Regions from separate parts of the Rhodococcus sp. P1Y genome, predicted to be linked through region 2. Evidence: riboswitches for the same ligand, from Rfam matches in the RefSeq annotation. Region 2 holds a riboswitch; the other holds the start of a gene.

Region 1 (7,243 bases), 2.0 Mb from region 2:
ACACATCGGTGTCGCACGCCGAGGCCATCAAGAGATACCGAATTCTGCCGGGTGATTTCACGGAGGAAGCCGGTGAGGTGACACCTACGATGAAGCTGAAGAGAAATGTGATCGTCAAGACCTACGCGGACGAGATCGAGGCGATCTACACCAAGTAACGGCGCATGCCACGCACCGTTCAGAGCAACGAGCGCAGCTTTCCCGCGAGAACGTCCCAGCGCCAATTGTTTTCGACCCAGCTACGGCCCGCGTTTCCCATGGACGCGGCGAGCGCGCGATCGGACAGGATCGTTGCAACGGCATCGGTGATCTGTTCGACCGAACGACCGTCGACGACGAGCCCGGTCTTGTTCTGCTGCACCGCTTCCGGCGCACCACCGGACATGCCTGCGACCACGGGGACGCCGCACGCCGACGCCTCGAGATAGACGATGCCGAGTCCCTCCACGTCGAGCCCGGCTCCGCGTGTTCGGCTCGGCATGGCGAAGACGTCGGCGATGGTGTGGTGGGCGGCAAGCTCCGCAGAAGGCACTGTGCCGGTGAAGATCACGTGGTCCTGGACGCCTTCCTTGTCGACCAGCGCTCGCAGAGTTCCCTCGTACGGCCCCCCTCCTACGATGACGAGGACCGCGTCGTCGACACGGTCTCGAATCCCTCGTATCGATCGAATGAGGTAGTCCTGGCCCTTGCGCGGGACCAGCCGCGACAGACACAGCACCGTCGGACGATCAGCGAGCCCGTAGCGCGCCCGCAGTTCTTCCCTGGCAGCCGGGTCCGGTGTGAAGCGGTCGGTGTCCACCCCAGGCGGGACGTGTTCCAAAGCGGCACGAGAACCGAATGCCGACGCGAATCGCCCCCTTGTGTACTTGCTCACGTACGTGACCGTGTCGACGGAATTGCCGATCGCCCGCAACGTCGCACGCCCGCCAGGGACCATCGACCAGCCCACCTCGTGGCCGTGCGTGCTCGCGACGATGTTGCCTGCGCCCGCACGCCGAAGCGCAGGCGCCATCACAGCCAACGGGGCTGCGGCTCCGAACCAGGCCGATTCGCAGCCGTGGGACCGGACCAGCTCGGCCGCTCTGCGGGCGACGAGAGGCGTCGGCAGCATGAGTGTCGTCGGATGGCGCACGACCTCGAACGGCTGCTGTGCATCGAACGTGACGTGACTGTCCCCTCGCCACCGGGGCGCGTACACCACCAACTCGTCGGCGGGGAAGCGTGTAGCGAAACTGTGCAGATACGACTGGATTCCACCGGGGCGCGGTGGGAAATCGTTCGTCACCAGCAGGGTCCGACGCATGAGACAACCGTAGGTCAGGACGACTGCTCGACCACCCACGACCCCCATGCCTGCAAAAAGTCCTCGGCGCTCGAACCCGTGGCCGCCCCAATGGCGTCCGCTGTCTCGGCGGCCGACTTCGGTCCGGTCGCGAGACGCTCGTACATGTTCGACAGGACTGGTTCACCGAACCGTTCTGCGACGAACGCACAGACCGACCACGCGGACTCGTACGCGAGAGTCGATCTCGATCCGCCCGCTGCGAAGTCCGAGTCCTCAGGAAGGACGATAGGCGGTCCGCCGACAGCCACGACTCGGCTCAACGTCGGCGCGATCCGTGCGAACGGAACGCCGGATCCTCGGTAACCGGAGTAGTCGGCGAATCCTTCCAGCATCCACATCGGCGAACCGTCGACGGTGTCGGCGCGTGCTGCGACGTGGGTCAGCTCGTGGCGCAGAACAGACCGCGTGGTGAACTCGGACAATCGTTCCAGCGCCGCAGGACTGAACACGATTCGCTGTCCAGTCACAGGCGCCCCCGGGACCACCGCATCCGAGACCGTCACAGCAGCAACGTCGGCTGCTGCCGACGCATCGCCTGCAGACGCCGCGAACTCCTCTACCGAATCCGACACGAAAACAAGGGCAGTGCGCGACCATCGGTCGCCGTAGAAGTCCGAGACCGCATCGACTGCCGCCGGCAGTTCGGCTGCGAGATTGTCGACGAGCACCGACCGGTCAGGATGGCCCACAACGACGGACACTCCGCCCGAGGTCGGTACCGACCGTGTGATCACGGGCCCGAAATCCCAGGGACCGCGCCACGTAGTGCGCTCGATACCAGGAATATCCGCGTCGGACACGACCTTCCACTCGTCGTCGCGTTCGGCGACCAGAAGCGAGACCTGGCGCGAAGTCGGTTCGGCATCGGGTCCCGAGACCGCGTAACGCAGTACGACCGACGGCGCCCACACATCGGCGGCGTCGAGCGGACCTGCCACTTCCGACGGAACCGGGGTTTCGGGCTCGTCGAGCAGCTCGTAGCTCCAGTCCGTCAGTGGTAGTGCCGAGACAGCAGCAGCTCGTCGGATCTCGGACTGTACGAATTGTTCGCTTGCCGCTGGATCGAGCGTCGCTTTCAGCGCGTCGACGTCGTTGCTGCGGATCGCATCCGCCCACCGGTCGAGAACGTCCTGTGTGCCTTCGCGGCGCTGCGTCTCGTAGGGGCTGGACGAAGCGGTGGACGTCGGTGAATCCGATTGCGTGGATCCGGGTGACGTGCCGTCCGCGGCGCACCCGGACACGACCAAGCCGCAGCAGAGAACGGAGACGATCAGGCGCGACGGACGTGAAATCACTGCGGAGGAGCCGACCCAGCGGTCAGTAGCGGCGTGCGCCGTAGTACGGGAACGACGCCATCGACTGCACCTTCACCGGAACGCCGAACGTCGACGCATGCAGTACGTTGCCGTTTCCTGCATACAGCCCGACGTGGGATGCATCCGGATAGAACAGCACGACGTCGCCTGGTTGCAGGTCCTTCTGATCGATAGGGGTTCCACCTGACGCCTGTGCTTGGCTGGACCGCGGAAGGGTCTTGCCGACCTGCTTGTACGCCCACACCACAAGCCCGGAGCAGTCGAATCCGTCTGGCCCAGTCGCTCCCCACACATACGGCTTGCCGATCTGCGTGAGTCCGGCCTGCAGAGCACCCGAACTCGAGCCTGGAACGAGAGTGGACAAGATCTTGGACAGGTCGAATCCCGGCGGGAGTGGCGAACCGGCGAGATCGGCCTGCTCTGCTCCTGAGAGGGCGTTGAAGCTCGCGATGACCTCTGCCATCTGACCCTGCAGTTCGCTCTGCTTGGACTGCAGATCGTCACTGACGACCTTGGCCTGTTCGGCGGCTGTCCGCGCAGTGTCCGCGGCAAGCCGTGCGGCTTCCTCGGCTGCTGCAGCGTCGGACGTAGCCTGCTTGAAAAGCTCGACCTGACGCGCGGTCTCCGCTGAGATGATGTCGAGCGCCGACATCTGGTCGAGAAGCTGTTGGGGCGAATCGCTCACCATCACCGCGAACAGACGGTTGGTGCGGCCGCCCTGGTAGTTGACGTTGGCAACCTTGTCCACAGCCGGCTTCAGCTGCGCGAGCGCGGCCTCCGCCGCATCGAACGCTTGCTGATGAACCGTGACGGCAGCTTCGGCGTCGCGCTGTGCGACTGTTTTCGCCTCCAGATCGATCTCTGCGTTGTGCAACGCTTCGTTCGTTTGCTCCGACTCCCTCGACAGGTCCGCCAGTCGGGTCTGCGCATCGGAAGAACTGTCGACGCCCGGCTGCGCGGTGGCCGGAATGGTCGGCGCGACCATCAGGCAAGCCGCCAGGGCCGCCGCGGCGAGAATGCTCCGTTTGGAGCGGGTGATGCGCTTGATCGTCGGTGTCGCCACGGAAGGTGACTCTCCGTTCCTAGCAGGTGGATCGAACGAGATGAAGTTTCGGCGTGTTCTGCACCCGACGGCCGTCCCGTCTGGAACCAGCCGAATGCAGAAAACAAACCCTACCCACTGGTAACGCACCGCGGGCAGGAATGCAGTCGGAAAGATCGGGCCTGGGTGAACCTTGGGATTCTTCACCAATCCCCGATGGTCTCGGCAAGGTTACGGAACGGTGTCGTCGTAGTCCATCCGGACCGCATTTGCTCCGAAAAAGAGAACAGCACCAGATGGCGCCGCCTCGCGACACAATCTGGTGCTGCTCATCCTGCAGTTCATCGAAATCAGTAGCGACGCGCTCCGTCGAACGGCATCGAGGAGACCGGGGCGACCTTCACGGGGACACCGGACGTCGACGCGTGAATGACGTTGCCGCCACCCGCGTAGATGCCCGAGTGGGAACCGCCGTAGAAGGACACGACGTCACCTGGCTGGAGGTCGGCCTGCGAAACCGGAGTTCCGGCAGCGGCCTGGTCGTAGCTGGTGCGAGGCAGGCTGATTCCGGCCTGCTTGTACGCCCACTGGACGAGTCCCGAGCAATCGAACGAGTTCGGGCCCGATGCGCCGTAGACATAGGGCGCGCCGATCTTGGACTCTGCAGCCTGCACGGCCTTGGCAGCCGGGGTCACCTGCGGAGCCACCGGAGCCGGAACACCGGGGAGGCCCGGGATTGCGGTCGGAAGCGGCGGAAGACCTGGAATTTCCGGAACCTCGAACGTACCGATTCCGGGGATGGTGATGGGGGCCGCCATTGCGGGGGCTGCGGGAAGAACTACCACGCCGGCAGTGATCGCGCCGGCTACGAGTATTCGTCGCAATGAGCGGGGAGAAGTGTGTGACGCCACGAGAAGGGGATGCTCCGTTTCTTCCAATCATCCGCCGACCGAGTTAGCTGACGGGTTCGGGCTGGGAAGATCAGCCCTACCCACTCGACCGCGTATTGCGATCGAAGCAGGATTCACCCCAGTGGAAATCGGGTTCCCGGTACGGGCACTCTCACGAGTGGTCCCGATTAGGCGGTGACTTGCGACGCCGCTCCGGTTTGGATTGGCGAGACTCCGCAAGGTCTCAGGAAGATTACGAAATGGCATACCCCTGTGTCGACCCCAACGCGCCGAAGATCCGAAATCAGCCCGTTTCGGCGCTAGATCGCGCGCCTTCCGTCCGGTGTGTCACGGCACGATAACGACCCGCCGGTCGAGCCCTCCGCCGAGTCGGTGACAAGCCGTAGGCGAGGCACCAGACCGCCCTCGGCCAACACGTCCATCGCACCCAACTCTTCCTGGTCGAGGGCAATTCGCGGCAGCTTCGATCCGACTCGCGCCTCCACGCCCACAAGCCATCCAGGGGCCCCGAGAAGTACCGTCACGACACAGTCGGCGCATGCGTCACCCCGCACTGCGCAATCACCGCAATCGACGATCATGTGATCCTCATCTCTTTCGTAGGTCAGTACGCGTTTCCGGTCGCTTGTTCACGAACCTAACGTCGCCCTCCGACATGTTCGGGTTCGACGAAGCACGAAGCGCACTCTCGAACCGGCCATGTCGGTACCCGGCTATACCGTCCTGATTCGTGAGCCTGCCGATTCAACTGAGTTTCGACGAACTCGATACTCCGTTGCACCAGACGACCTTCGTCGTCGTGGACCTCGAGACCACGGGCGGCAGCGCGGACACCGAAGCAATCACCGAGATCGGCGCGGTCAAGATCCGAGGCGGGGAAGTCGTCGCCGAATTCGCCACGTTGGTAGACCCCGGCCGATCCATTCCCCCGTACATCGTGGAGTTGACCGGCATCACCACCGCGATGCTGATCGGGGCGCCGCGGATCGAGCGCGTGCTTCCCAGTTTTCTCGAATTCGCACGCGGCTCGGTTCTGGTGGCCCACAACGCCCGTTTCGACATGGGATTCCTGAAGGCTGCCGCGTCGCGGCTCGACATCGCCTGGCCCCGGTTTCAAGTCCTGTGCACGGTCAAGCTCGCGCGACGGGTGCTGACACGCGACGAGGCACCGTCGGTCAAGCTGTCGGCTTTGTCGGCACTGTTCCAAGTGAGCACACAACCGACACACCGGGCACTCGACGATGCACGAGCCACCGTCGATGTTCTGCACGCACTCATCGAGCGGGTGGGTAATCAAGGCGTTCACAGCTACGCAGAGCTCGTGGATTACCTCCCCGGCGTATCGGCGGGGCAACGCGCGAAACGTTCGCTTGCCGCCCACCTACCGAGGTCGCCTGGTGTCTACCTGTTCAAGGGACCGGGCAACGAAGTCCTGTACGTCGGGACATCGACCAATCTGCAGCGGCGTGTTCGCAACTACTTCACCGGCTCGGAGACACGCGGGCGCATGAAAGAGATGGTGGGGCTCGCCGTCGACGTCGATTACGTCGAATGCGCCCACGGACTCGAAGCGGGCGTTCGAGAGCTGAGATTGTTGTCCGCCCACATCCCGCCGTACAACCGCCGGTCCAAGTTCCCCAAGAAGGGCTGGTGGATCACGATCACGACGGAGGCGTTTCCTCGGTTGTCCGTGGTGCGGACACCCACACCCGATTCGATCGGCCCTTTCACCGCTCGATCCGACGCAGCCGACACCGCAGCCCTGATCGCCGAGTTCTGTGGCATCCGCACATGCACCAATCGAATCCCCCGGTCGACCGTTCACGATTGCCTGCCTGCAGCAGTAGGTGGATGTGCCGCAGCGTCATCCGGTGCCGTCGCACCCGACGAGTACTCCGCAGCACCCGGCCGCTTCGTGACGCTCGCGAAGGGGCTCGACGATCGAGTGCTGTTCACCATCCGCGACAGAATCACAACGCTGGCCGACGCCGAGCTTTTCGAGTCCGCCACCCGCTTGCGAGACAGGCTCGCAATTCTCGCCGATGTCCTGCGCAGAATGCACCGCCTCGGCGCGATCGCAGCGATAACAGAACTCGTCGTCGCGCGCCGAGCCCCGGACGGCGGTTGGGAACTGGCAGTAGTGCGGTACGGCCGGCTCACCGGAGCCGCGATCACGCCGCGGCGGGTTCATCCCATGCCTGTTGTCGAGGCGATCGTTGCCGCAGCCGAAACCGTGATTCCCGACGGCACCCCGCTTCGCGGCGCATCGCCCGAGGAAGTCGGTTTGGTCGCACGATGGCTCGATTCGGACGGCGTCAGAATCGTGCGCACTACGGACGGTTACGGCGAGCCCGTCCACGGGGCAGGTTCGTGGAGGGACTGGTGCATCACCGCCAAGACGGTGTCACGCCGCGAGCGCAACGCAATCGACGATAGCGGCGGACGAGCGTTCTAAGCTTGCTTCACGTGTTCGACGAACTCGTTCGTAGCTGTGAAGGAGCACCATGATCAACGCAATCGTCATGATCGACGCCGAGGCTCACGCGATCCCCGAGACCGCGCAGTCGGTCGCAGACGTGGACGGGGTCACCGAGGTGTACTCGTGCGCCGGAGATGTCGATCTCATCGC
Region 2 (7,243 bases):
GTGAACCGAACGTGCCCGAAACCTGCACTGCCACCGATGCTTCCGGAAGGTCGATGGAGAAGTTGGCGACCTTGCTCACCACGAGAGTCTGGATTTCGCCCTTTCGGAAGGCGTCGAACAGCACTTCGCGTTCCTTGTTCTTGGTCGAACCTTGGATCACCGGAGCGTTCAGCGCCTCACCGAGCTCGTCGAGTTGGTCGAGGTAGGCGCCGATGACCAACGTCGGTGCGTTCTCGTGCCTGGCGAGGATCGACTTCACGACCGCGACCTTGGTGTGGGCCGTCGAACAGAGCTTGTAGCGTTCTTCCGGCTCGGAGACCGCGTAGGCCATGCGCTCGGCGTCGGTCAGCGTCACACGCACTTCGATGCACTCGGCGGGAGCAATCCAACCCTGCGCCTCGATGTCCTTCCACGGGGCGTCGTACCGCTTGGGACCGATGAGCGAGAACACATCGCCCTCGCGGCCGTCCTCGCGCACCAGCGTCGCGGTGAGACCGAGGCGCCGACGAGACTGCAGATCGGCTGTCATGCGAAACACCGGCGCCGGGAGGAGATGGACCTCGTCGTAGATGACCAGACCCCAGTCGCGGGAGTCGAACAATTCGAGGTGCTTGTATTCACCTTTGGTCCGACGGGTGATCACCTGGTACGTGGCGATTGTCACAGGGCGAATTTCTTTCCGCTCGCCCGAATACTCGCCGATCTCCTCCTCGGTGAGCGATGTCCGCGCGATGAGTTCACGCTTCCACTGACGGCCTGCGACGGTATTGGTGACGAGGATCAGTGTCGTCGCCTTCGCTTTCGCCATCGCTGCAGCGCCGACCATCGTCTTGCCTGCGCCACAGGGGAGGACCACGACGCCCGAGCCGCCGGCCCAGAACGAGTCGGCTGCCATCTCCTGGTAGTCACGCAGGGTCCACTTGCCGCCCTCGGTGTCGAGTTCGATCGGGTGGGCCTCCCCGTCGACGTATCCGGCGAGATCCTCGGCAGGCCATCCGATCTTGAGGAGCATCTGCTTGAGGTGGCCCCGCTCGCTCGGGTGAACGATGACGGTGTCCTCGTCGACCTTCTCTCCGAGCATCGGTGCGATCTTCTTGTGCCGCATGACCTCGGTGAGGACTGCGCGATCGAGGCTGATCAGCGCCAATCCGTGCACCGGGCTCTTGACGAGCTGAAGGCGGCCGTACCGGGCCATGGTGTCCACGATGTCCACCAACAATGGCTGCGGAACCGCGTACCGCGAGTAATTCACGAGGGCGTCGACGACCTGCTCGGCGTCGTGACCGGCGGCACGCGCGTTCCACAGAGCGAGCGGGGTGATGCGGTAGGTGTGTACGTGCTCGGGGGCGCGTTCGAGCTCCGCGAACGGGGCGATCGCGCCGCGGGCCTCACCTGCGAGCGGGTGGTCGATCTCGAGCAACAGCGTCTTGTCGGACTGGACGATCAACGGTCCGTCGGTCACTTGTTCCTCCTAGAGAACTTGCCTTGCGCACCGAGAAAGTGCGCAACTTCTCCATTGTCCAGACTTCGGCCCGCATGCGCCACGTGCGACTAGTCGACCAACGCGACCGAGGTGATCCGGTGGAGGGTGAATCGACGTATCTCGCCTGTGGCCGGGTCGAATGCCTCCAGCTGCCCGCTGCCCATACCGACGGGGTCCACGACCCGCTGCGACGCTGTTCCCTGGGCGTCCACGTAGCCGATGGTCACGCTGCGGCGCACCTTCACCGCAGTCTGCAGTAGTGCCAACGTGGCGGTACCGGTAGCCCTTGTGCCGTCGGAACGAACGGCCTGTCCGCCTGCCGTCGATGCCCGATCGCCCGCACGTAGTTCGGTGACCAGACGTCCCAGTTGTTCGTCGGTCGGCACGGCAGGATTGCGGTAGTTGGCTCGGGTGCGGCGGAGCGGAACCCGAGCACCTCGGCTGCGAAGGTCGACAATCGTCCCGTTGGCGTCCTCGCCGGCTGGGGCGAATCCCGCGGCTCCGAGGACGTTCATGACCTCGTTGAGCGGGGCCTGCGAGATCGCGACGGTCGGCGCGAGGGCGCGTAGAGCCAAGTGCTCCGCTGCTGCCGACGAGAGCACCTCGGCGAGCAATGCCGGGTCCTCGCAACGGACGAACGACGCTGCGACGCCTGCGCGAAGCCGGCCGTGCCGTCGTGCCACGTCGTCGATCAGGTAGCTCAGACCCTGCGGGACCGGCGTTCGCGAATGGGTGACGAACAACGAGTGCAGTTCGGTTGCGGTCATGCCGACATCGAGAGCGCGGCGCAGGCTGTCTTCCGTGACGCGATACACCGTTGCTGCGCCCGCGGATTCGACGTCGGCTACCAGTGCAATGCGATCCTGCAGGTCCGGTTCCAGTGGTCCCGGTGCCACCAATGTCAGGTCGGCCTGAAGGAGGACGTAGTCGATCGGCGCAGGGAGCGCGGTGCGCATGGCGCCCTCGGCGTCACCTCCGTGCAGCAGCGTTCGACCCGGTGTCGACAGGGCACCTCGGCCGACGATGCCGAGGGCGGTGGCCTCGTCGAGCATCTTCGAGGTGGGGCGCAGGGCGAAACGCGCCGACGAGCGCGGCCGTCGCCATCCGAGACCGCGGGAGACGTCGACGGGTGTCGTCGCGACGCCCGATCCGAGTTCGGCCAAATAGTCGAGGATGGTGCGGCGGTCACGCGGTGCAGCGGGCGAGCGCACTTCCTCCGACAACGCTGCGACAGGCTTGTCGTTCGAATCACGCATTCCGATGAGCCAGGGTGCGCGTTGAAGGTCGAGCCATGCCGACGCGATGGCGAGCCACCGAGCGGCAGGAGTGGCCGTGGCCCACGATTCGACGGCTGCCGTCGGGCCCCAGTAGTCGTCTCCGGAATCGTTGGCGGGCAGCGGGTCGGGAGTGCCGCTCGCGATCAACGACGCTGCGGCGAGGAGTTCGACGAGCAGGCTCACTCGGTGCTCGTCGAGTCCTGCCGCTTTGGTGATCCGTTTGATCTCGCGCACGCCGAGGCCCCCGGCTTTGAGCGCAGGAGCAGGCGCGGCCGACAGTGCGTCGATGATCGCTGTGCAATGACGGATCAGCTCGAGCGCTTCACCGGCAGCCGCCGAATTGACGTCGGCAACCGTGAGTTTGGTGGTCGACGGTTTCGGCGGTGTCAGCGATGTCGGGTCCGAAATCGGTTCGCCGCGCAGTGCTTGGCCGACCTGCGCGGGGAGTTCGACGGTCTGCTCGTCGAGCCAGGTGAGCAGACCGGCACGAAGGAGTTTCTGAACGGGCCGATCGGGAGAGGTCCCCGGTGCCGCATCGCGGGTACGGCCAGTGGGGGACGAGCGCGCAAGAGTGTCGAGCAACCCGCGTTCGCTGTCGGCGATGCCTGCGAGGGCCGCGGTGACTTGATCCGGAGTGAGCGATTCGCCTGCGTCGAGAATTCGGCCGATTCGCCACGGAACGGCGTCGCGAGCCGCGGGTGTCATCCGCAGCGACTTCGTTCCCCACACGAGCGCGCGTTCCCGCAGCGCGACGAGCGCGCGGTCCACGGCTTTGACGCTTGCGCGCTTGTCGACGGCGGAATCGAGTTGCGCGCGTGTCACCGGCATCTCGTGAGCGCCTTCGATCGACAGAAGCTCGAGAATCGTCAGAGCCAGGGTGTCGAGTGTGTCCGCACTTCGGAGGATGGATGCACGCTGCTCGGCCCGTCCAGCCAGCACATCGATGGTCGACGGTGGTGGGACGGTCAGGTCCGGACGCAGCGTGAGGGTGCCGACGAGTTCGGTATCGCTACGCGACTTCAGCCACGTCGCGAGGTCCGGTGGCGCTGCTGTTTCGGTCATCGTCTATCAGATTAGAGACCTGGGCTGGTGTACTGCGCAGCGCAGGTGTCAAAATAGGCGCATGGTGAACAAGTCGAAGAAGCCCTATGTCGATCCAGGCTGGCCGGAAACCGCTCGCGGTGACCATGCGGTGAGCGAATTGGCGTCCACTCGCGCGGGAGGCTTGTCGCCTTACGGTGAGGAGACCGAGTTCCCACTTCCTGTGGCAGACCTGCTGTATGCCCACCCCGTGACCGTCGTCAACCGTTAGACGCTGACGCGCATGTGAACGAAAATACATACGGAGCTATGTATTTTCGTTCACATGTGCGAGTACGTAAAAAACCCCGATTGCACAGGGCAATCGGGGTTTTTCAGGTACTCGCGACTACTGAGGCAGGAACGCCTTGTTCGCCTGGTAGAAGTCGACCAACTGCGGATCGAGCTGGATTCCCTGCGTCGCGTTCTTGATGAGCGTCGCGATCTGCGGGTCGTTCGTGATGGTCTGAACTGCACCGGTGATGCCGTCGATGACCTCTGCGGTGCCGTCGACGGTCGGGATGCTGGTGAGGTCAGGGAGCTTCGGTGCTTCGGGAGTGGTCTTCGGCGCCACCGGGACGCTGCGCTCGGAAGGTGAGCTGCTCAGACCGAGGCTGGACGAGCAGGACGGCCATGCGCCCCAACCCTGCGAAGCGAGAACCTTCTCGGCGACTGCGATCTGCTCTTCACGGCTGGCCTGGTTGGCCGAGGCTGCGTACTGTCCGCCGCCGTGCGAGTTCCAGGTGCTGGGTGAGAACTGCAGTCCGCCCTGGAATCCGTTGCCGGTGTTGATGCCCCAGTTGCCGCCTGCCTCGCACTGAGCGAGACGATCCCAGTCGGAATCGGGTGCTGCGTTGGCTGTGCCGGTGAAGGCGATGCCCGCTGTGCCCATGATCGCGCCGGTCACGGCGACCTTTGCTACGGTGCGGCCGGTGGTGGTCGGCTTGCGATGACGTCCGCTCATACGAGTAAAAATCCTCTCCACTGGCGCCTGCGAGGTCAGCTGTCGGGTTCGGGCTGAGAGGTAGCCCGGCCCGATCGAAATCGGGCTTCACCCCAAGGAAAGTGCTGCGTGAGCAGAGCTTTCCGGTTATCCGAGAGGACGTGTGGGTCCCCCGTCCTCGTCCCCTGGGTGTTCTGGTGGGGGTCCGTTCCCGCGGGACGAGGTTTGGCGCTGCGGGTACGGATTCGGCCGAAGTTTCTCAGCCGCCACTGACCGTACTGAAATTCCCCGGAAGTGTCACCATTTGGTAACTGTTGCTTTTCCAGTCCCTGTTGGTACGTCTTCGAACGGGTGTTTCGGTCACGAACGAACGTGCAGCTAGCAGGGTTGGAGGGCGTGCGACGCCCGTCTGTTGCCCTTCCGTTATCTCACCGTTATGTGATGGAAGTCACATAGAACCGGTGGGGCTGAAGTGACGAAAGTGACGACAGTGTTCAGCTTCCGACGCACCTGCCGTCAACGGCTCAGATGTCCGTACGTGTGGATCAGGGCGACGAGCGCGGCGTCTTCGGCCGCGGTGAGGGTGACGAGGGCTTGGCTGTGCGCCCAGGCGAGCTTGCCCTGCGCGGCGGCCCGCACGTGGTCGGGCCCGGCGGTAGGGGAAAGACCAAGCTTCAGTGCCGGTGTGCGGTGTTCGACGAGACGACGCAATTCGTGGGTGACCGGGGATGCCGGATCGGCGCCGAGCATCGCTTCGAGGTGTCCGAACAGGACGACGGTGTGTAGCGCCGGGTCGGACCGCAGTCGATCGACGATGTCGCGAATGTGCTCGCGTTCGGGGCGACTGTAGGCGAGGCGGTCGAGCTCGCCGAGGATGCGGTTGGCCCGTTTCACCGCCGCGAACACACCCAGATGAGAGGCAAGAAGATTCTGCAGTCTTGGCACACCCGAATGCGTGACGAGCCAGTCGTTCAGCGTTGCAGCGCCCTGCGCAGCAATGGTCCGGCCGTGGATCGTGCCGTATTCGCCGAGCAGGTCGACCAAACGGCCGCGCATATGCGGAGGGACGAGCGCGTCGTCGTCGGAGTCGAGCAGGTCGATCAGATCGAACGGATCGATTCCGTGCAAGGCGTGCAGCGCGCGGGCGTCGGCTTCGGTGAGAGCTCCGGTGTGCGAGGTTTCGGCAAGCAGACCTGCGATCGGAACGACGGTCATCACGGTGTCGGCGAGCTGGGACGACAGCCGTGTCGCGTGCTCGGCCGCATGTGCGAGCGGATCGCGGGCTCCGAGGGCACCTTCGCCGAAGCCGTCGGCGCGCGAGAGCACTCCCAGGGTCGTCAACGGGGTGAACCCGAGCTGGCGGAGGAAATCGATCTCGTCCGCCCGCGGAGCCCCGTCGAACAAGAACACTGCGGCGTCGGCATCGACGGACGCGGTGCGGGTCTGGTCGTATCCGTCGATGAGGACCCGACGGGTTCGAGCTTCGTTCTCGGCCGTCAACGTCGCAAGACCAGGGGTGTCGACGAGGGTGTAGTCGCGGATTGCGGCGGAGGGCAACCACCGGTGTAGGTAGGCGATGTCGTGCGGCGCGACGTCGAGGCCGTGGATCTGCCCCCGGTCGGTGCGTACCGGTGCCCGGGTGCCGTCGAGGAGCACTGCCTCGGCGCGGGCTGGTGCACCTTCTTGGTACACCGAGACAACATTGGTGGCTTCGAGGGCGGCGGTGTCGGCGATCTTGGCGCCGATCAAGGCGTTCACCAACGTTGACTTCCCGGCCTTGAGCCGGCCGACGATGACGATCCGCGGCGGAGACCACAAGATGGCGCCGATGCGGTTGGCGTGACCGGCGAGATCCGGGCCGAGGGCCGCGAGGGAGTGCAGGGCGCGGTCGAGTCCTGCTCGGACCGGATCGAGCGGCATCGAAGACGCAGTCATCGACCCGCTCCCGTGAGTTCGGCAATGAGTGCTTCCGCGCGGGCGATGTTGCCGTTGACCACTTTCAGATTGTTCTCCAGGCGGTCGCGCTTCTTCTCCCGAACGGCAGCATCCGACCGAGCACTCTCTTCGGCGTCCTTGACCTGGGTCTGCAATTGTGCGATCGAGGTCTTGAGATGCTCGCGATAGCGAATCACGATCTCCGGGCGGGCCAGCGCGATGGTCGATTCGAACGTGCGGGCGGTTGCTGTCTTGGTCGCCGCAATCGTTTCCCGCATCCAGGTCAGCAAATTCGTCTTTCCGGCACGCATGGCCCGAAATCCCAGGTTGAACCCCACCCAGGCGATGCCCACCACTGCTCCGACTCCCACCACCGTGGAAAGTCCGACGATGCCGCCGAGCATCGACGATCCCATCACCCCCATGGTCAGCATCGAGGGATCGAGAAGGCCCTGACGTTTGCCGGCGACGGAGTGCGTATCGAGCGTGCGGCCGGACAGGGTGGCCACCACCTGCTCGTAGATC

The links. Region 2 has a riboswitch for cyclic di-AMP ahead of D8W71_RS09735 (transglycosylase family protein). Riboswitches for the same ligand answer to the same signal wherever they lie in the genome.
Region 1: linked by a shared signal. The riboswitch ahead of D8W71_RS18905 (C40 family peptidase) and the one ahead of D8W71_RS09735 (transglycosylase family protein) in region 2 are both predicted to bind cyclic di-AMP.

What each region holds. Positions count from the first base shown of each region.
Region 1 covers NZ_CP032762.1:4,110,443-4,117,685, forward strand. Annotated here, with positions in the region: gene D8W71_RS18885 (AMP-dependent synthetase/ligase) at 1-158, shown strand, start outside; gene D8W71_RS18890 (glycosyltransferase family 4 protein) at 179-1,303, opposite strand; gene D8W71_RS18895 (hypothetical protein) at 1,318-2,640, opposite strand; gene D8W71_RS18900 (C40 family peptidase) at 2,663-3,646, opposite strand; gene D8W71_RS18905 (C40 family peptidase) at 4,054-4,614, opposite strand; cyclic di-AMP (ydaO/yuaA leader) riboswitch at 4,631-4,798, opposite strand; gene D8W71_RS18910 (hypothetical protein) at 4,914-5,195, opposite strand; gene D8W71_RS18915 (DEDD exonuclease domain-containing protein) at 5,345-7,069, shown strand; gene D8W71_RS18920 (Lrp/AsnC family transcriptional regulator) at 7,119-7,243, shown strand, end outside.
Region 2 covers NZ_CP032762.1:2,083,124-2,090,366, forward strand. Annotated here, with positions in the region: gene D8W71_RS09720 (DNA repair helicase XPB) at 1-1,462, opposite strand, end outside; gene D8W71_RS09725 (helicase-associated domain-containing protein) at 1,552-3,822, opposite strand; gene D8W71_RS09730 (hypothetical protein) at 3,884-4,072, shown strand; gene D8W71_RS09735 (transglycosylase family protein) at 4,190-4,804, opposite strand; cyclic di-AMP (ydaO/yuaA leader) riboswitch at 4,813-4,993, opposite strand; gene D8W71_RS09745 (GTPase) at 5,300-6,718, opposite strand; gene D8W71_RS09750 (dynamin family protein) at 6,715-7,243, opposite strand, start outside.